One region of the Pantoea sp. SGAir0215 genome, then DNA from elsewhere that is predicted to be linked to it. Evidence: predicted binding sites of a transcription regulator. Region 1 holds the regulator's gene; each other region holds the start of a gene.
The links. The regulator PurR, encoded in region 1, represses purine synthesis genes. The targets are predictions, from matches to a motif close to CANGCAAACGTTTGCNTG.

Region 1 (5,399 bases):
CCAGAACCTGGATAACGGTCCGAACGAAGAAGAAGATGCGCTGTGGTTTATCGCTGAGCTGGCGAAACGCAACATCGCTTATCTGCACATGTCCGAACCGGACTGGGCTGGCGGCACGCCTTACAGCGATGCGTTCCGCCAGAAAGTGCGGGATACCTTCCCGGGCGTCATCATTGGTGCCGGCGCCTACACCGTCGAAAAAGCCGATGACCTGATCAGCCGTGGCCTGATCGATGCCGTTGCGTTTGGTCGTGACTACATCGCCAACCCGGATCTGGCACAGCGTTTACAAAAAGATGCTCCGCTTAACCCACAACGTCCGGAATCGTTCTACGGCGGTGGCGCAGAGGGCTATACTGATTATCCTGCGCTGTAAAACAGCAGGCAGCCGTGAGAAGGTGTCACGGCTGCGGTTATTGTTTGGCGATGATCGTCGCTATACTGCGTATTTATGTCATCCGGGGATGACGTTTTTTTAAAGAGGAAACTATGCGTTTACTTCATACCATGCTGCGCGTTGGCGATTTACAACGCTCAATCGATTTTTACACCCGTGTGCTGGGCATGCGCCTGCTGCGTCAAAGCGAAAATGCTGAATATAAATATACACTTGCGTTCGTCGGCTACACCGAAGAGAGCGAAGGCGCGGTGATTGAACTGACCTATAACTGGGGCGTAGACAGCTACGACCTGGGGAATGCTTATGGCCACATTGCGCTGGGCGTTGATGATGTCGCGGCGACCTGTGAACGTATCCGTAACGACGGCGGCAACGTGACCCGTGAAGCGGGCCCGGTGAAAGGCGGCTCCACCATCATCGCCTTCGTTGAAGATCCTGACGGTTACAAGATCGAGCTGATCGAAAACAAACATGCCGGTCACGGCCTCGGTAACTAACCGTTACCGCCCATCAGCCTGCCTCCTGCAGGCTGATTCTTACTTCCCTCGCCCACATCTGCTGCAGAGAGTGCGCTTTTTTGGCATACTACGCGCTGCCCTTTTTCTGCAATGAGATCCTGATGTCTGAATCGTCTTCCCCCAACGCACTCAATCAACGCTTTCGTGGTTTTTATCCTGTCGTGATCGATGTTGAAACGGCGGGCTTTAATGCGCAAACCGATGCGCTGCTGGAAGTCGCTGCCATCACCCTGAAAATGGATGATGAGGGTTGGCTTCATCACGACGAGACGCTGCATTTTCATGTGGAACCCTTTGTCGGTTCGCTCCTGCACCCGGAAGCGCTGGCGTTTACGGGCATCGATCCCACGAATCCTTTGCGCGGCGCAGTCAGCGAATATGAGGCCCTGCATGCCATTTTTAAAATGGTGCGAAAAGGCATCAAAGAGACCGGATGCAACCGCGCCATCATGGTCGCTCACAACGCCACGTTTGATCTGAACTTTATGAATGCGGCGGCGGAACGTGCGGGCCTGAAACGCAATCCCTTTCATCCCTTTGCGACCTTCGACACGGCCGCGCTGAGCGGACTGGTGCTGGGCCAGACCGTGTTGGCGAAAGCCTGCAAAGCCGCAGGAATGGCGTTCGACAGCAGTCAGGCGCACTCCGCGCTCTATGATACACAGCAAACGGCGACCTTATTTTGCGAGCTGGTTAACCGCTGGAAACGGCTGGGAGGCTGGCCGTTAGCTGTAACGGAAGCGTCGGCGACGGGTGGAGAAACAACCGAGTAACGCGCGTAAAAAAGGCCGACGAGGTCGGCCTTTTTCAGTTATTCCGCTTCTTTAAACTTCTCAGCGGTTTCTTTGATTAACGGCTGCAACTCGCCGCGCTGGAACATTTCAACAATAATGTCGCAGCCGCCGACCAGTTCGCCATCAACCCATAACTGCGGGAACGTGGGCCAGTTGGCGTATTTTGGCAGCTCTGCGCGAATATCCGGGTTCTGCAGAATATCCACGTAAGCAAAGCGCTCACCACAGGCAGACAACGCCTGGACCGCCTGCGCAGAGAAACCGCAGCTTGGCAGTTTCGGCGAACCTTTCATGTACAGCAGGATCGGGTTTTCTGCGATCTGGCGCTGAATTTTTTCTACAGTACTCATTATTGCCTTCCTTAATTCGTCACTTCGTGTTTCTTTATTGTAGCGACTTCACGCCAGGACTGAAAACGAGATTTTGGCTCGTCCGACGTTAAATCGCCATGTTTGCTAAGTAGGCTGGTCAGGCATTCGCAGGAAACTGTGACAAAGACTATGAATGTATTCATAATTTGCAATGAATTTGCTGCTATAAGAGACTGAAATTCCTGATTTATGCCTGATTTTTATCCAGGCCATCAATTAATAAAAAAAGGACTTACTCTTTTAAAAAAAACTGGACTAGAATGACTTCGGCGCTGATCGGTGATCAGATTTTTCTTAACTTTGTCAGAGACCTGTTTGATCTGACAGCTTAACCAGTAAACGGACTATGCGTTCAATCATTACGCTTCTTATTCTGGCTTTTGCGCAACTCTTCTTTAACATCGCTGCTGCATCCCCGCATGCGACGGTTAAGGCCAGCTTGCATAAGGTAGAGAAAAAAAGTGCGCGCGACGATGATCGGCGCAAACGACGCGCGGTTAAAGCCTCATCTAAAAAAAGTCGCACCTCCGCTGTTCAGAAAGTCAGTAAGACCACGAAAACCAGCAAAACGACCTCCCACACCACCACGCACAAAACGCTCGCTAAAACGACTGCCTCGCACAAGACGCTGAGCAAAAAAGTCGCCGCCAATACCGCCAGCAAAAAACGGTATGGTCATCAACGTGCTGCGAAGGCGTTAACGGCAGACAATACCGAAACCGGCACCATTAAAATGAGTAAAGCGCATCGCCAGCGTTACCAGAAAGCGCGTGAAACGGCGATGGCAAAACTGATGGGGCAACTTGGCAAGCGTTATCAGTGGGGAGGCAAATCGCCCCATACGGGTTTTGATTGCAGTGGCCTCGTATGGTACGCCTACAAAGACGTCGTGAAGTTTAAGATCCCCCGTACCGCTAACGAAATGTACCATCTGCGGGATGCAGCACCGGTCAACCGCGAATCCCTTGAAAAAGGCGATCTGGTTTTCTTCCGCATCAACGGGCGTGGAACCGCAGATCATGTCGGGGTTTACCTGGGCAACGGTAAATTCATTCAGTCACCGCGTACCGGTAAAGATATTCAAATCAGTGCGTTGAGCGAAGATTACTGGCAGCGCCATTATATTGGTGCGCGTCGCGTTATGACGCCAAAGACCGTTCGCTAAACGTCCTTCATACAAAAAAGCCGGGAAAGGCAACTTCCCGGCTTTTTTATTGCCCACCTCACCCCGATTGTGCAGCCGGGTGTTGCGGGCGAAAATGCCGCACCTGCCGGTGATACGGTCTGACAGACAGGACGTATCACCGGCAAGGCTGGACGCGCAGTCAGCGAGTCAGTCAGCCAGTCAGCCAGTCAGCCAGTCAGCCAGTCAGCCAGTCAGCCAGTCAGCCAGTCAGCCAGTCAGCCAGTCAGCCAGTATAGCCTCGCTGCAAACGAATGCGACTAGTGCAGAATAGCGGTGAAGCTAAACGCGATGATCATTAACAGTGCGGCTGCCGTCGTCATTAATGACAGTTTCAAATCGGTACTCATCCCCTCTCCTTTAACCCTGACGTTTGTAAGGTGAAAGCATTTTCACATACGCGTGGGTAAAAATCTCGTTTTATCCGCACAGCCTTGTTAGAATCCCCCCTTTGTTGCGCAACAGCGCGCAATATCGGTTGCGTCCGCGCCCTTTTCAGACGTTATTTCCTGCCCTGATGACTCAATACCGGACAGAAAAGCGATGTTTTTCGCAGAAATAACCGTCCGCTGACGCAAACGTTTAACAATATGCTTATCAATAATTTAGATAGGCCCGGGAGTTCGATTTACATGGCAACAATTAAAGATGTGGCGAAGCGTGCGGGCGTGTCCACCACGACCGTCTCACACGTCATCAATAAAACGCGCTTTGTCGCAGAAAATACCTGCGAAGCGGTGTGGGAAGCGATTCGGGAACTGCATTATTCTCCCAGCGCAGTCGCGCGTAGCCTGAAGGTGAATCACACCAAAACGCTGGGCCTGCTCGCCACGTCCAGTGAAGCGCCCTACTTTGCTGAAATTATCGAAGCCATTGAGAATCACTGCTTCGATAAAGGCTATACCCTGATTTTGGGCAACGCACATAATGACCTGCAAAAACAGCGCGCCTATCTGTCGATGATGGCGCAAAAGCGCGTTGACGGGCTTCTGGTGATGTGTTCAGAGTATCCGGATGATCTGCTGCAAATGCTGGAAGCGAACCGCAATATTCCGATGGTGGTGATGGACTGGGGCGAATCCCGTGCCGACTTTACCGATACCGTACTGGACAATGCTTTCCAGGGCGGTTATCTGGCAGGACGTTATTTGATTGAGCGTGGTCATCGCGATATTGGTGCCATTCCCGGCCAGATGGAGCGTAACACGGGAGGCGGTCGCCATGCCGGTTTCCTTAAGGCGCTGGAAGAAGCGGGTATTCAGCCACGTGCCGAATGGATTGTGCAGGGTGACTTTGAACCCGAATCTGGCTATCAGGCCATGCAGCAGATTCTGTCACAGAAGCAGCGCCCAAGCGCCGTATTCTGTGGGGGCGACATCATGGCGATGGGCGCAATCTGCGCGGCCGACGAAATGGGCCTGCGCGTGCCGCAGGATATCTCCGTCATTGGTTACGACAATGTGCGCAATGCGCGCTATTTCACTCCGGCACTGACCACGGTGCATCAACCTAAAGCCCAGTTGGGTGAGAAGGCGCTGGAGATGTTGTTAGATCGCATCACCAGTAAGCGGGAAGAGTCGCAGACGATTGAAGTCCACCCGACGCTTATTGAGCGACGCTCGGTGGGCTATGGTCCTTATCGCGATTATCGCCGTTAATCCTCGCTCAACCACTCCTGATTTAGCGTTTGCGCATCGCCCAGGTACTGGAGTAACCACCCCAGCGCCGGTGATGCGCGATCTTCCGCCCAGCTGACGCAGCAGGGACTTTCCGGAAACGCCTGCGGTAAGTTCAGCTCTGCCATCTCGCCGCTGTCCAGTAAGGGCCGCGCTAAATGGCCCGGTATCATCGCGACACACAAACCGGCGCGCACACAGTCCAGACCGGTTTGCCAGTCCGGGACCACCAGCCGGCGTTGGTTATCCAGCGCCCAGGTCATACGACGCGGTAACGCGCGCGACGTATCTTCCAGCACCAGTGAAGGCCAGTTGCGCAACGCCTCATCACCCAGCGTAGCAACCTGCGTCAGAGGGTGCTGACGCGCCACCACGCAACGCCAGTTCAGGGTGCCCATATCGCGAAAGGCGAAACGCCCCCCCACCGGAATCGCCTGTGTCGCACCTATCGCCACAT
Region 2 (5,399 bases), 2.2 Mb from region 1:
ACGACGCCCACCGGCTGCATCAGCGAGTAACTGTCTACGCCACCGCCTACATTCGGGGAATACTCACCTTTAAGCAGGTGCGGAATACCACAGGCAAATTCGATGACTTCGATACCGCGCGTCAGCTCACCCAGCGCATCTGACCAGACTTTGCCATGCTCAGACACAATCAGCGCCGCCAGTTCATCGCGGTGCTGCTCCATCAGAGCTTTAAAATTGAACATGATGCGTGCGCGGCGCAGCGGGGAGGTTTTTGACCAGGCAGGAAAGGCCGCATGTGCCACATCAATCGCCTGAGCCACTTCATCTGCGCTGCTTTGCGTGAGCTCACGGATAACCTTGCCGGTTGCCGGATCGAACACAGGAATGGTTTCGTTGCTGGCGCTGAATGTGGTTTGACCGCCAATAAAGTTTCCTACGATAGTCATGATGTTGCCTCTTTGGTATGTACGGTTCCAGCGGGCAGAGCACAGAAGTGGCATGCTGGCTGGGCAGGAAAAGCCAAAAGCATGCTGGAAAACTATTACAATGGAATAAATTTTTCAAATGGATATTTTTGGAAAATTACTTTTTAGCGGCACAGATCGCATTTCTCTTTTCATAAAGGATTGACGCCTTCGCGGCGGCCATTCTGGCTCGTCATCGCTGACGGTGTAATCGGGCTACCCATGACATTGTCGCTTCAGGGCGGTTTAACGCCTTTGCGGGATGAAAGGTTTTCGGCCTGATGGCATTAAGCAGCCCGGATATGTTTCATCAATTTTAAATATGAAATATACATTTCTTTTTGCTGAGAGTCGGCCAGAAAAATGGCTGCTGGCCATGAGGACAGTTGTCTGGTGAAAAAACATCACTACGCACTAACGCAGTGCAAAAAAGGGCGTTAATCGTCATTTCATGAACCAATAATTTCTTCACTGCCCCATCAGGAATCATGTGTTTCACTTTTCCCGGGCGAGCAACACCTTTTATCACAACATTATCCCTATGATTTTAAAGGCATTGATAGCAGAGGAACGTTTACCAGATAAACCTGGCCTGCTTTATGCAACATCCGGTGACTTCCCCGCACTGAGATGAGATAACCGTGTCTGACGAAAAAAACAGTGGCTTACTGTACGGCCTTGATCAGCGAATTCCGCCTGTGCAGGCTTTTTTTAGCGCATCGCAGCATGTACTGGCAGGTCTGGTCGGGATTATCACGCCGCCTTTGCTGATTGGCACCGCGCTTGGTCTGGAAGCCTGGCTTCCGTATTTAATTAGTATGTCGCTCCTTGCTTCGGGCATCGGCACCTTTCTGCAGTCAAATCGCGTGTGGGGCGTGGGCGCGGGCATGATATGCATGCAGGGCACCAGCTTTGCTTTTCTCGGCGTCGCCATTTCAGGTGGCCTGTGGGTCAAAGCCCAGGGCGGCAGCCCTGAGGACATTATGGCGATGCTGTTTGGCGTCAACGCCGTGGCCGCGCTGGTTCCGGTTATCGTCAGCCGCTTTATTGATACCTTAAAACGGGTCTTTACGCCGGTCGTGACGGGAAGCGTGATTGCGTTAATCGGTATCAGCCTGATTAAGGTCAGCGTGATTAACTGGTGCGGCGGTCAGAATGCACAGGATTTTGCCAGCCTTAGCAACCTCGCCCTGGGGGCGTTGACGCTTGGCGTGATCGTGCTGCTGAGCTGTTCGGGGAACCGCTGGCTGCGTCTGTCATCCATCGTGGTCGGCATTCTCACCGGCTGCATCGCGGCGGCACTGAGCGGCAAATTTCAGGTGCATGGTTTGGGGGACAGCCTGTTTCGCCTGCCCGCGCTGTTTCCGTTTGGCTTTCACTTCAACAGCAGCCTTTTTGTGCCTGTGGTGCTGGTTTCACTGGTCTGCATCATTGAGGCGGTAGGCGATCTTACCGCAAACCACCTGATCTCCGGTAAGTCGATTACGGATAAAGCGTTCAGTGCGCGCCTGAAAGGCGGCATTCTGGCTGACGGACTGAGTTGTATGATTGCCGCCATGCTGAGTGCCTTTCCAAATACCACCTTTGCGCAAAACAACGGCGTCATACAGATGACCGGTGTGGCAAGCCGTTTTGTTGGCCGCTATATCGGTGTGATGCTGATTTTACTGGCTCTGTTTCCGCCGTTTAGCGAAGCGTTGCGTCAGATTCCCACGCCCGTCCTGGGTGGCGCGACCATGGTGATGTTTGGCTGCGTGGTAACGGCCGGCATTCGTATTCTCAGCCAGACCGCGCTGACGCGCAGAGAGATGCTGATTGTCGGCCTGGCCTTCAGCTTCGGCTTAGGGATTGAGTCCGTGCCTGCTGCCCTTTCCCATCTGCCTCCCCTGTTTGCGAACCTGTTTGGTTCAGCCGCCACCAGCGGCGGGATTGTTGCCATCGTGCTGAATATTCTGATTCCCGGCGGGCAGGAGCCGGTGCCACAGGACGCCACGAAAGAGGAATCTGCGCCCTCAGTGTAAGGCGGCGGCAGGCGGTCGCCTGCGTCGTTTCATTGCGGCGGCATCGCTGTTGACAGCATATCGCAGTGACAGTCGCCATTGTCCGCCGCGCCATCAGGACGCTTAACACCCTTTCGCGTCCTGTTTCCCTCACCGTCTCGCCTCGCTTACCCTTTTCCTCAACGAATCCGCTTCTGATTTTTCCTTCAACTACACTTCAATCAGTTATTTATGCGTAGAGAGAACGAATGAACGGGTTGCAGCAGGAAAGAATTGGACAAAATATCTTAATCAAACTGGCGATGTTAGTGATTATCCTTGCCGGGATAAGAGCCGCTTCCGATATTCTGGTGCCGTTACTCCTGGCGGCGTTTTTTGCCATTGTGTTGAATCCCTTAGTCACGATACTGATGCGGCGCGGACTGCGGCGCGGGATGGCGATTACGCTGGTGATCACGGTCATTTTTGCTGTGATTTTGCTGCTGGGGGCCGTACTGGCCAGCTCCATGAGTGAGTTTTACGATCTCTATCCTCAACTGCGCACCATCATGGAAAAGAAAATGCTGGTCGTTCAGCATCTGGCGGCCAGCATTCATCTGAATGTCTCTACCGATGCGCTGGTTCAGCGCTTCGATCCCAACACATTGATGAATCTGGCCAGCGTGGCGCTGAGTGGTTTTTCCGGCGCAATGACCAATACTGTCCTGTTGATCCTTACCGTCGTCTTTATGCTGTTTGAAGTGCACCACCTGCCTTACAAAATGCGCAACTCGTTTGTGAACCCCAAAATTCGTATTGCGGGTTTACACAAAGCGCTTAAAGGCGTGACGCATTACCTGGCGTTAAAAACGCTGATCAGCCTGATTACCGGTATCTCGGTCTGGCTGACGCTGTACCTGCTGGATGTGAAATTTGCGTTACTGTGGGGCGTGGTAGCCTTTATCCTGAATTTTATTCCCAATATCGGGCCGATTATCGCCGGTATTCCCCCTTTCCTGCAGGCACTGTTGCTGAACAGTGTGTTTGACGCGGCGATGGTGGCGGCGCTGTTTACCGCCATTCATATGGTGTTTGGCAATATGTTAGAGCCGCGCATCATGGGGCGCGGACTGGGATTGTCGACACTGGTGGTCTTTCTGTCCTTGATCTTCTGGGGCTGGCTGTTGGGTCCGGTCGGTATGCTGCTCTCCGTACCGCTGACCAGCATTACAAAAATTTTGATGGAAACCACGCCAGGCGGAAGCCGACTGGCAATCATGCTGGGCACCGGACGTCCTAAACCTGCCCGGCTGCTAACCAAGTAAACGCTGCTGCACGTGCTGCAGATGCGCTCTCATCGCAGCCTGTGCAGCCTGCTCATCTCCCCCGACAATGGCCTCTGCAATGCACTGATGGTCGGCGTTCATTTCGTCAGCAAAGGTATTGTCGGCATAATGGCGTTCCAGCCGACGAAAATGCGCGCTGTCGCGTTTGTTCCACAGGTTTTCCATCATCTCCCGCAGCAGATCGTTACCGCTCATCTCGCTAATCAAAAGATGAAAGGCTTTATCCTGTTCTATAAACGCCGCATCGTTTTCATTAAATTGCTGGAGACTGATGCTCATCGCCATGAGCCGCTCACGTTGCGCCTCACTGCCGTTACGCGCCGCCATTCCTGCCAGCAGACTTTCATAGGCTTCGCGCGCCTGTAAAAGATCCTGCAGGCTGAAATGTTCGGTGTCTTTGACCGCTGAGGGCTGAGGCAGGGTTTGGGCGACAAATACGCCCGTTCCGGTCTGGATAGTGACGTAGCCCGTCATTTCAAGCGCAATCAGCGCTTCACGCACGGACGAGCGACTGACGCCCAACTGCTTTGCCAGCTCTCGCTCCGGTGGCAACGCACCGCCGGGTACGAAATCCCCACGCTGAATGCCCGCGATAATGGCATTGGCGATCTGTCGATAAAGTCGTTCAGTTTTCAGTACCGGTAGCACCATCACCTTCTCCTGTTATGGCCGTCTTTGCAGAATCCAGCCGGACGTATTTACTATGCTGCGATCCGGATCACGGCCTTAATTTACGCGCTAATTTACTCTTGGTCCAGCGGCCTGACCACTGGGCCACCCGTTCATCAAGGAGTAATAATGGAACATACATGGCGCTGGTACGGCCCCAACGATCCTGTTTCACTGGACGATGCTCGCCAGGCAGGTGCAACCGGTATTGTTACGGCACTTCATCACATCCCAAACGGCGACGTGTGGCCCGTAGCCGAAATCAAAGCGCGTCAGGCGCTACTGGCGGAAAAAGGACTCACCTGGTCTGTTGTTGAAAGCATTCCCGTTCACGAATCCATTAAAACGCAACGGGGCGATTATTCGCGCTATATCGCCAACTATCAGCAGTCGATTCGTAATCTGGCCGCCTGCGGGATCGATACCGTGTGCTACAACTTTATGCCGGTGCTTGACTGGACGCGTACCGATCTGGCCTGGACCTTGCCGGATGGGGCGAAAGCGTTGCGGTTTGACGCCGATGCGTTTGCTGCGTTTGAACTGTACCTGTTAAAACGTCCCGGTGCGGAAAAAGAATACAGCCCCGCCGAGCAGCAGGCCGCTGCTGCCTGTTTTGCCGCGATGAACGAAGAAGAGAAAGCCACGCTGGTGCGCAACATCATTGCGGGTTTACCCGGTGCGGAAGAAGGCTACACGCTTGAACAGTTCCAGGCCCAGCTGGCCCAATATGATGGCATTGATAAAGCCAGACTGCGCGAGCATATGGCCACCTTCCTGCGGGCTATTGTGCCAGTGGCAGAAGAGGTGGGCATCAAACTGGCGGTACATCCTGACGATCCGCCGCGTCCTATTCTTGGCCTGCCGCGCATTGTCTCCACCCAGGAGGATATGCAGTGGCTGAAAGAGACTGTCGACAGCCTGCATAACGGATTCTGCTTCTGTACAGGATCGTACGGCGT
Region 3 (5,399 bases), 1.6 Mb from region 1:
GTGCTTCCGACGCGGTTGCCATGCGATATCCCCCTTATGTTCAGGGATTCAGGCTACCAATGGTCACGAGACAACAACAGTGAGGGCGGGATATTTGTCTGCTGGCATAGTTTGTTGCTGTATTGCAACAATCAGCGACCACTGAGCTGGCTGATAAGCACATCACAGAGCAGATTGACCGCGGAAACCGCCAGACTTTCCTGATGCACCAGCAGGTAACTCTGCAAGCGATCCATCTGCCACTCTGACAGCACCTGCACAATCGTGCCCTGCGCCAAGGCTTCCTGCACCATGTACGAAGGCAAATAGGCAATACCCGTGCCTGCCAGCGCGGCATTCAGCAAAGCCATACTGTTGTTAGCGCGAAAGCGGCTGCGGACATCCACCGCCAGGCGCTGTTTATCACGGCGAAAAGGCAGCGCAGCCGTGTGTGCCGGACCGTGGAACATCAATAAATCATGGCGCGGTAACAGGCGAGGATGCGAGATAGCAGGATGCTGCGCCAGATAAGCCGGGGCGGCATACAGCCCCCAGTGGATATCGTTCAGTACCCGGAAATTGCCCTGACGTGGCGCATGAGCGCGGATGATAACCGCGACATCCACGCCTTCGTCCATCGTCTCGTCGTTGTTATCCGTCAGACTGAGGTCGACGTTGATGTGCAGATGACCGCGCAGAAAGCGATTGAGGATGGGAACGATGCACTGACAGCCGAAGGTAACGGGAGCCTGCAGGCGCACATGTCCAACGGGATGTTGATGCGTCTCCTGAACAAACGCCTCTGCCCGCTGCATTTCATCCAGCATGCGCACGCAGTAGGGATAGTAAGCCTGGCCTAATTCGGTCAGGGTCATCCTGCGGGTGGTGCGCTGCAGTAAACGGATCCCCAACCGTTGTTCCAGTCCGGCGATCTCCCGACTGATGTGGGATTTTGACACGCCGAGTACGCGCGCGGCTTCTGTGAAGCTTTTTAATTCAACCACGCGTGCAAACACCATCATGGCGATGAGGTTATCGCTGTTATTCATGGGCTTCCTGCGGACATCGCGGCATGCTGCCGCCGGGTGCAACATGGCAGGCGCGCCATGTATCAGGCGTTAAGCATAAAGGAACGTCAGGAAAGCTGACAACATCACGGCGGAAAGGAGGCAGAACATCGCGCGGGCGATGTATGGACATTGCCACAAGCGATCAGGATGGCAATGTCCATACAGAGACTAACTGGCCATGGCGAGAGGAAACAACAAGCGATCCGGTTCAACACGGCGCTGGCGTCGTAACTGGCCGGGCGTCATCATAAAATAGTTTTTAAAGGTGCGCGTGTAGGCCTGTTGCGTATCAAAGCCGTAGTTCATCGCCACCTGCAGGATCGCTTCATTGCTGTTGAGCAGCGTCAGGGCCGATTCGGTCAGGCGGCGCTGGCGGATGTACTCGGCAAGTGAGAAACCGGTGTGCTGGCGAAACAAACGCTGTAAGTGCCAACGGGAATAGCCCGCCCGGCGGGCGACTTCGTCCAGATGCAGATCGTGTCCTAAATTGCTTTCTATCCATTCCAGCAAACTACGAATAAACTCGCGCTGATTCATGGTGTTCTCCTGGTTAAAGCAGATGTGCAGGAACACACTTTAGCGCGCTAAATTTATCCTTTAATTAGCGGAAAATTAGCGCAGAATTAGCAAAGCGCTCCATGCCTGCACCGACGCCAGGTTTTGTCGCCTTCCCGGCCAGTGCGGTAAGAGTGCTGAGGCTGGTAACAGCAATAATTCTGCGCTAATAATCCAGCGCTACACTGGGGTCATTTTTCTGGGGGACGTCATCCATGCGCGTGTTGCTGGTTGAAGATGATGAAATGATCGGTGCCAATTTACAGCAGGCGCTGGAAGCCGCGGGCTGGTCTGTCGACTGGGTACGCGATGGCGTGTATGCGCACAATGCCTGGAGCGAAGGCGGTTACAGTTGCGTGCTGCTCGACCTCGGTCTGCCTCGCGACGACGGGTTGCAGGTGCTCAAACGCGCACGTGGGCGCGGTGATGCCACACCGGTATTAATTCTGACCGCACGCGACACGGTCGCTCAGCGGGTACAGGGCCTGGATTACGGGGCAGATGACTATTTGCTCAAACCCTTTGATCTGCAGGAAGTCATGGCCCGTATGCGCGCGATCACCCGACGCCACCATGGTTCTGCCGATTCGGTGCTGGGCAGCGGCGATGTTCAACTGGATATGTTGACCCGCGAAGTCCTGTACAAAGGGCAGCGTGAACAGCTCACCGCCCGGGAATATGCCCTGCTTTATGCTCTGCTGGAGCGGCCCGGTGCCATTCTGTCACGTGAACAGCTGGAAAACCGTATCTACGGCTGGGGCGAAGAAGTCAGCAGCAATGCCGTGGACGTTCTTATCCACGGGATGCGGCGCAAGCTGGATAATGATGTGATTCGCAACGTGCGTGGGCTGGGCTGGCGAGTACCGGCAATATGAAAATCTTTATGCGTTCATTACGAAATAAATTACTCAGTACCCTGCTGTTGATTCATTTACTGATGATTGGCGGTGTCGCCTGGTATTTTTTTAACTGCTACGGCGAAATGGTTGGCGTCATTAAGGACGAACAGCTCGCCAAGCTGGCCGATGCGTGGTCCGTTAACCGTGAAATCCCCCCGTTGATGCCGGTGATTGCGCCTGCGCATAAGATCAAAAGTGCCTTTGTCATTCAACTGTGGGATGCGCAGGGCCGGTTACGATCCAGCTCATGGCCAGAGTTGCATGCGCCCTTACAGCCGGAAAATGGCTACAAAGACGTGCAGATCGGTGACTGCCGCGACTGTGAATGGCGCATTTACACCCGTTCCGGTCAGCCAGGCAGTGAGATTAAAACCATTCAGGTCATGCTGAACCTGAGCTACATGAAAGAGATGATGGTGCGACGGGCGCTATCGGCGATTATTCCGCTGATTTTGATGATGCCGCTGTCGCTGCTGGTCATCTGGCTGGTCGTGCGCAAGATCACCCGGGATTTGCGCGTTGCCTCGCGAGAAATCGCCGCCCAGGATGCGCACCATCCCCACAGCGTATCGCCGGAACGGCTGCCCGACGAAATTCAGCCCCTGGTTGAGGCCTACAACTCCTTACTGGATAAACTGCGTGCCGCCTGGTCTTCACAACGTCAGTTTATGGAAGATGCCGCTCATGAACTGCGGACGCCGGTCACCGCCGTCACGCTGCAACTGGAAAATCTGCGTCAGCACATTCAACCCGGTGAGGCCAGCCGTCAGTTCGCTCAACTGGAATCAGGTGTGACCCGCACGCGCCATCTGGTCACTCAACTGCTGAATATGTCGCGCTGGGAAGATCAGTCAGTCGTCGCGCACCTCGAAAATATCGATCTGGAAGATGTGCTGAAAGAGAGTATTGAACAGCTCATGGTTGTGGCGGATAAACGCGGTATCGACATTGGCTTTAGCGGCACCACGCACTATCGACTGCAGGCCGGGCGTTCCGAACTTCGCAGCCTGTTTGATAATCTGATTGGCAACGCGATGTTACATACGCCTGAAGGCAGCATGGTCGATGTGCTGCTGCATCGTGTGGCGGGACAAACCGTTGTCGACATCGTTGATAACGGTCCGGGTGTACCGGAATCCTTTCTTGAACGCGCATTCGATCGCTTTGCCCGTTCACCCGACGTTAAAGCGCAGGGCAGCGGTTTAGGTCTGTCTATCGTGCGCAGCGTCGCCCAGAAACACCATATCGACGTTGCCCTTGCCAACTGTCGGGACGCACAAGGCCTGCGCTGCGGTTTTCAGGTGCGCGTCACCTTTCCCTGATTCCTGCCGATCGATTCGGAACCCGACAACGTAAACGGTTGCCTGGTTCCGTTCGCCACAACCCTATATTGTGATAATCATCACAATTATGATGAATTGTTATGCAACACATTTTGACAAATGTGATCAAAAGCTATTTTCTATCTCTCTGTTACAGGCACGCTACGCTAACTAAAACAGGCGGCCTGAGTACATTACTGCCCAACCTTTGGGATTGATTTCCAAACAGCACGCAAACGATTGTCTTGCGTATGAAAACCAGTGGTCAAATATAATGAAATTTAAAACGTTAGTTGCAGGTGCCCTGCTGGCAGGCTCCCTGAACGGTGCAGTGCAGGCTGCAGAAAACGATCCCCAGTACCTTTCCGACTGGTGGCATCAGAGCGTCAACGTGGTGGGCAGTTACCACACCCGCTTCGGGCCCCAGTTCAATAACGATGTCTATCTGGAATACGAAGCGTTCGCCAAAAAAGACTGGTTTGATTTTTACGGCTACGTTGACCTGCCAAACTTCTTTGGCGTAGGTAACAACAACGCCAACGGTATTTTCGACCACGGTTCACCCCTGTTCATGGAAATCGAACCGCGTTTCTCTATTGATAAACTGACCGGCACCAGCCTGGCTTTCGGTCCGTTTAAAGAGTGGTATTTTGCCAACAACTATATCTACGATATGGGCCGTAACAGCGCAAACCGCCAGAACACCTGGTACATGGGCCTGGGCACCGACATCGATACGCACAGCGATATCGGTCTGTCACTGAACGTCTATGCCAAGTACCAGTGGGAAAACTACGGTGCTGCGAACGAAGACAGCTGGGACGGCTATCGCTTTAAGGTGAAGTATTTCGTGCCAATCACCACACTTTGGGGTGGTAACCTGGGCTATGTAGGCTTTACCAACTTCGACTGGGGCTCAGACTTGCGTGATAAGACCGGGCCGATCCGTACCAGTAATTCCATCGCCTCCAGTCATATCCTGTCACTGGGCTACGAGCACTGGCACTTCTCTGCTGTGGCGCGTTACTTCCATAACGGCGGTCAGTGGGGAGACGGTCAGGAGTTAGGTTTTGGCAGCAGCGCGTCTGAAATTAAATCAACGGGCTGGGGTTACTATCTGGTGGCTGGCTATAACTTCTGATCAGTTTGTTGCAAGACAGGCACGGTAATTGACGGTGGCCTTCCCCCTGGGAAGGCCACTGTTGTATGCGCCATCCAACGCCGTTGAACGGCATCACCGACAAATTACTCGTCTGATTTAACAACGTTAATGCGCCACGGAATATTGAATTTATCAATAAACATGGCGAAGCCATCAGACCAGAAAGTTTTTTGCCACGGTGTGGTGACTTTCCCGCCTGCTGACAGCTTTTCAAACCAGGCTTTACCCTGTTTTGCATCCGTGGTCGCCAGACTGACGGCATAGCCTGCGTGCTCTGACGCCGGTGGCTGGTCAGGATTGCCGTCACTCATCATCAGTTCGCCCTGCCCGATACGCAGATGCGCATGCATAATTTTTTCAGGTGGCAACGGGGGTGCAGACTGGTCGCCAATCTGTTCACCCTGCTCCGGCA
Region 4 (5,399 bases), 1.6 Mb from region 1:
GCAATTTTTGCATGGTCTCGTTCGAAATCGCCTTGGTGGCACGCAGGTGATAGACCTCCGCGCGCTCGGCACGGAGCGCGGTCAGACGGAAACGGCGCTCCAGATTTTCGGCAAACAGGGCATGTTCAAGGTCATTTTTGCCCTCGGCGCGACGGCGCAGATTCCCGGTCACGCGCAGGCTTACCTCTTTTAGCAGCTCTGGATCGATGTTTTCATCGGTTTCTTTTTCGAGCCTGGCTTCCATTTTTTGCAGACTCTCAATCGCCGCCCCCGCCATTACCGCCTTCGCATGCTGTATTTCATGGCGATGCGCATTTTTATCCAGTGTTTCGACGCCGCGCAGCAGGATGGGCAGGATAATGACGCCGACCAGCAGGGAGAACAGAATCACCCCGGTCGCGATAAACACCAGTTCGTAACGGGCCGGGAAAGGATTGCCGTTGCTCAGAAACAGCGGGATCGACAGCACACCGGCCAGCGTAATCGCACCGCGCACGCCCGCAAAGGAGGCGATTAACAGTTCACGCAGTGAGTACGAGGAGAACACTAACGGCTTGTTTTTCAGCAACCGTTTACTGAAGCGCTGCATAATCCACAACCAGCCGAAGCGCACCACCATTAACGCCGCATAGACCAGCACGATATCGGCAAAAATCATCCAGATATCCACATTGGGATCCGCATTGGCCTCGGCGATGGATTTTTGCAGGATAGAGGGCAGTTGCAGACCCAGCATCAGGAACACCATGCCGTTAAACACAAATTCCAGCATATGCCAGACGCTGTTGGCGCGCAGGCGCATCGTCAGCGGTGCCTGACGAATAATGCCAGAGCGCGTAATCGTCATCCCGGCCGCGACGGCGGCTAAGATCCCGGATACGCCGAGGTGCTCAGCAATCAGATAAGAGGCGAAAGGCAGCAGTAACAGCAGAACAATTTGTGTGGCTGCGTCATCACTGCCGCTCCAGCGGTTCAGCACACGTAGCGACTTCCCGTAAAGCCAGCAGACCGCAACCCCAGCCACCAGGCCGCCCAGCGCCACCTTGAGGAACTCTACGCTGGCACCGCCCCAGCTAAATACCATGGTGCCCATCGCGACCGCGACGGCGAACTTCAGTGAAACCAGGCCAGAGGCATCGTTCATCAAGGCTTCGCCCTGCAGAATCGCCATGATTTTCTTAGGAATGCGGCCTTCACCGACGATACCAGAAAGGGCCACGGCATCGGTGGGTGAGAGCACGGCGGCCAGCGCAAACGCAGGGATAAGCGGAATGCCCGGCACGGTCCAGTAAATCAGGTAGCCGATACCGACGACGGTGATCAACACCAGTACCAGCGCCAGGCCAAGGATTTCCCGTCCATAGTGCAGAAACTCGCTGACCGGTGTTTTCCAGCCGTCGGCAAAGAGCAGCGGCGGAATAAACAGGACGAGGAATAATTCCGGGTCAAAATCCACATGCAGCCCAAACGTGGGCCAGGCCAGCAGCGCACCAACGGCAATTTGCACCAGCGGCAGCGGGATTTGAAAAGGCAAGATACGCGCGGCGACCCCAGAGAGCGACACCACCAGCGTCATGATCAAAATAGTAAAAAAGATTTCCATGCTTTCCTTAGGCGGGTTGTTATCTTTGAATCAACGTGAAGATAAAGTGTAAAACAAACTGGCAAGCGCGGAAAAAGCTACGTGTGCTTCGGTGAGGAAAAAGCGGAAAATTCCGGACGCACGGCTGCACGTCCGGTCAGACAGTCAGATCGCCCAGCCTCCGGCATAAAAAGCCACCAGCGCAACGGCAATCACGACCGTGCCAATATTTAACTTACGCCATTCACCGGCAAACAGTCGGCCAACTACCAGGGTGGCAAAACCGATCATGATGCCGGTAACAATGTTACAGGTCAGGACAATAATGACTGCGGTGAGCAGGCCCGACATCGCATCGACAAAGTCGGCGAAGTCGATTTTAGCGACGTTGCTCAGCATCAGCAGGCCGACATACATCAGGGCGGGTGCCGTCGCATAAGTTGGTACCAAATAAGCCAGCGGAGACATAAACAGAATCACCAGAAACAGCAGACCCACGACGATTGCCGTCAGGCCGGTTTTACCGCCTGCCGCCGTACCGGCCGCCGATTCAATATATACCGCGGCAGGCGACGCGCCCACCAGTCCGGCAAACAGGCTGCTCAGCGAATCCGTGGTCAGTGCCCGTCCGCCGTTAATAATCTGCCCGTCTTTATCGAGTAAATTGGCCTGCCCGGCCACGGCGCGAATCGTGCCGGTCGCATCAAATACCGCCGTCATCACTAACGCCAGTACGGTGGGCAAGACGGCAGGCTGCAACGCGCCCATAATGTCGAGGCTGAAAAACAGCGATGTCCCCTGCGCATCACGCAGGCTCGGCAGCGCAAACAGCCCTTGCCAGCGGACGGCGGGATCGAAGGCCAGGCCGAGAGCAGAGATCACGATGACCGTCAGCAAAATACCGCCAGGCACCCGGCGCTTCTCCAGACCAAAAATCGCCGCCAGCCCCAGCAAAGACATGAGGACGGGGAAGGAGGTAAAGTGCCCCAACGCCACCGGTAAACCTGAGCCAGGGTTTCTGACCACCAGCCCCACGTTGTCAGCGGCAATCAGCAGTAAAAACAGGCCAATCCCGATGCCCGTACCGTGTGCGACGCCCATGGGCAAATTACGTAAGATCCAGGCCCGAATCCCGGTGGTGGAAATCAGCGTAAACAGCAGCCCCATGAGGAACACAGCGCCAAGCGCGACCGGCACGCTGATGTGCTGACCCAGTACAAGACTGAACGCTGTAAAGGCCGTCAACGAGATTGCACAGCCAATCGCCATGGGTAAATTGGCCCACAGCCCTATCAGGATTGACCCGAAGCTTGCCACCAGGCAGGTGGCAACAAACACCGCCGTAGGAGAGAACCCCGCTTTACCCAGCATACCGGGGACCACGATCACCGAATAGACCATGGCAAGAAAGGTCGTCAGCCCGGCCAGGATTTCCTGTCGCACGCTGCTGCCACGGGCCGAAATGGCGAACCAGGCATCCAGTCTTCCACTGGTCGGGCGTGATTCAATTGACATAGTTAAGCCTCAAAAATTTTTATTGTGTAATTCACGCGGTCACCGTTCTGCATTCCCTGAATATGTCTTTACCCACGGGCAACCGACAAAAGGCAAACGTTTACTTCGCCACGCAGAACGGGTGTAACAAGCACCACCAGACTGAAGGGGGCAGATTATCCGGTCTTTAACCGCCGCTTTTCAACCGTTCAGAGGGAATTACTGCGTATAAAGATCAGGTTAGTAACATCAGGAACGTGCTGGAAACCTGCCAGTAACATTCTTGCAGGCAGCGTGACCGGTCGATGAAAGAGGATGTTGGTGGAAGAGAGATGACGCCGGACGGCGTCATCAGAGCGCATCGCCTCAGCCCGGCAGAGTGAGTTCACCGCCCTGCTGAATGGCCCGTTGCCATGCGGCGCGCTGCTGAACGGTGGTTAACCATTTTTGCGTGGCGGGCGCATTGTGCAAGCCGGCGCGCTGGCTCAGCGCCAGAACAGGAAAGCTCATTTGCACATCGGCGATGCTGAATCGTTGACCGGCAAACCAGGGATTGGCCGAGAGATGATCTTCGATCATTTGCCTGTGGACGTGGAGCTGTTTGTCCAGCCAGGCTTTTTGTACGCCTTTCCCCAGCGCGGCACCCACGGGACGCAGCAACCAGGGCACGGGCGCGCTGCCCAGCCGGCCAAACACCAACTTCATGACCAGCAGCGGCATCAGGGAACCTTCAGCGTAATGTAACCAGTAACGCGCCTGGAGGCGCGCCTCTTCGTCGGTAAGCTGTAATCGCTTCTCGCTGTCGTACTTTTCTTCGAGGTATTCCAGTATGGCCCCGGACTCCGCCACCACCCGATTGCCATCTGTGATAACCGGCGATTTGCCTAAGGGATGCACTTTTTTCAGTGCTTCCGGTGCCAGCATGGAGGCTTCACGCTGGTAACGTTTAACCTGATAAGGCACTTCCAGCTCTTCCAGCATCCACAGCACGCGGTGCGAACGAGATTGTTCCAGATGGTGAACAGTAATCATCATGATTCCCTGCGAATGAATATGCAGACAGTATAGACGTCACTTTACCTTGTGCAGAGAACCATCCTGCTCGGGATCCAGCAGGACCGCACCTGATCCCTGCTGTCCCAGCCGATCACCGGGGTTACGGAGCGGACAGTCACGCATGGATAAACAGCCGCAGCCAATGCAGCCATCCAGGTCGTTACGCAGGCGCGTCAGGGTTTCGATGCGCTTATCCAGTTCATCCCGCCAGTGCTGCGTCAGATTGCCCCAGTCCTGCGCAGACATGCGTTTATCCGCAGGCATGTTTTCCAGACTGTCGCTGACGCTGGCGAGCGGAATGCCGATGCGCTGGGCGATTTTAATGATCGCCACACGGCGCAGGACATCACGGCTGTAGCGCCGCTGATTGCCGGGATTGCGCGTGCTGGAAATCAGCCCTTTGCTTTCATAAAAATGCAGCGCTGATACGGCCACGCCGCTTCGCCGCGCGACTTCCCCCGGTGTCAGCACCGGTTTTGGATAATTGCGATCTTTTTTCATCTGGCACTTTACCTCAAGTTAACTTGAGGAATTATACTCCTTTCCCATCAGAACAACACCCGCCCTGACGACGTCACGCCCCCTGCAGGCTGATTATCAGCCTCACAAACTGCGGCATGCACGGTGACGGGGACATTCACCAGAAGGATGAGGCCATGATACAAGAAGAGATCATTCATTCACTGACCCACTGGATTGACCAGAACCTGGATAAAAGCCTGTCAATCGATGAGGTGGCCGCGAAGTCCGGTTATTCGAAATGGCACCTGCAACGTATGTTCCGTAGCGTAACGAAACAGACGTTGGGTGGTTATATCCGCGAACGCCGGCTGACGCTGGCCGCAGAAGCCCTGCGTCAGACGCAGCGTCCGGTATTCGATATTGCGATGCAGTATGGCTACGATTCGCAGCAGACCTTCTCACGGGTTTTTCGCCGCCAGTTTTCCCAGACGCCTACGGCGTATCGTCACTATATGCGTCGCCAGGCGGTTCAGCGTCCACGCCTGCTGAGCTTTGACTGTGGGGAAACGATGAGCAGCTTTACGCAGCGTACAACGGGTGAATGTTGTCCGCTTAATTAACAGCCCGCGTGCGCCCGATCGGGCGCACGGCTTTATCCCCTCTTTTTTACCCTTCCGCTGGCTTGACACTGCGCTGACAAATCAAACAAATTCTGTACAAAAATTGAGAACCAGATGATATAATGTGACCCACATCACATTATGACGTTTGTTGCCGACGAAAGAGCCCCACCTGACAGACTTTT

Region 2: a site for PurR is predicted at 1,010-1,027, ahead of C1N64_RS01835 (nucleobase:cation symporter-2 family protein). Genes of this name have one in related genera too.
Region 3: a site for PurR is predicted at 3,853-3,870, ahead of C1N64_RS04465 (nucleoside-specific channel-forming protein Tsx). Genes of this name have one in related genera too.
Region 4: a site for PurR is predicted at 3,187-3,204, ahead of C1N64_RS04360 (NCS2 family permease). Genes of this name have one in related genera too.

What each region holds. Positions count from the first base shown of each region.
Region 1 covers NZ_CP028031.1:2,510,232-2,515,630, reverse strand. Annotated here, with positions in the region: gene C1N64_RS11820 (alkene reductase) at 1-376, shown strand, start outside; gene gloA (lactoylglutathione lyase) at 490-897, shown strand; gene rnt (ribonuclease T) at 1,020-1,691, shown strand; gene C1N64_RS11805 (Grx4 family monothiol glutaredoxin) at 1,730-2,065, opposite strand; gene C1N64_RS11800 (C40 family peptidase) at 2,430-3,248, shown strand; gene C1N64_RS11795 (cytochrome bd-I oxidase subunit CydH) at 3,527-3,616, opposite strand; gene purR (HTH-type transcriptional repressor PurR) at 3,899-4,924, shown strand; gene punR (DNA-binding transcriptional activator PunR) at 4,921-5,399, opposite strand, start outside.
Region 2 covers NZ_CP028031.1:356,461-361,859, forward strand. Annotated here, with positions in the region: gene C1N64_RS01825 (CoA-acylating methylmalonate-semialdehyde dehydrogenase) at 1-428, opposite strand, end outside; gene C1N64_RS01830 (hypothetical protein) at 763-975, opposite strand; gene C1N64_RS01835 (nucleobase:cation symporter-2 family protein) at 1,088-2,467, shown strand; gene C1N64_RS01840 (AI-2E family transporter) at 2,695-3,750, shown strand; gene C1N64_RS01845 (FadR/GntR family transcriptional regulator) at 3,739-4,422, opposite strand; gene uxuA (mannonate dehydratase) at 4,570-5,399, shown strand, end outside.
Region 3 covers NZ_CP028031.1:937,818-943,216, reverse strand. Annotated here, with positions in the region: gene C1N64_RS04490 (MFS transporter) at 1-22, opposite strand, end outside; gene C1N64_RS04485 (LysR family transcriptional regulator) at 132-1,028, opposite strand; gene C1N64_RS04480 (helix-turn-helix domain-containing protein) at 1,218-1,586, opposite strand; gene C1N64_RS04475 (response regulator) at 1,820-2,479, shown strand; gene C1N64_RS04470 (sensor histidine kinase) at 2,476-3,825, shown strand; gene C1N64_RS04465 (nucleoside-specific channel-forming protein Tsx) at 4,100-4,966, shown strand; gene yjdN (VOC family metalloprotein YjdN) at 5,071-5,399, opposite strand, start outside.
Region 4 covers NZ_CP028031.1:908,683-914,081, reverse strand. Annotated here, with positions in the region: gene C1N64_RS04365 (Na+/H+ antiporter) at 1-1,603, opposite strand, end outside; gene C1N64_RS04360 (NCS2 family permease) at 1,748-3,097, opposite strand; gene C1N64_RS04355 (glutathione S-transferase family protein) at 3,443-4,108, opposite strand; gene soxR (redox-sensitive transcriptional activator SoxR) at 4,148-4,633, opposite strand; gene soxS (superoxide response transcriptional regulator SoxS) at 4,789-5,214, shown strand.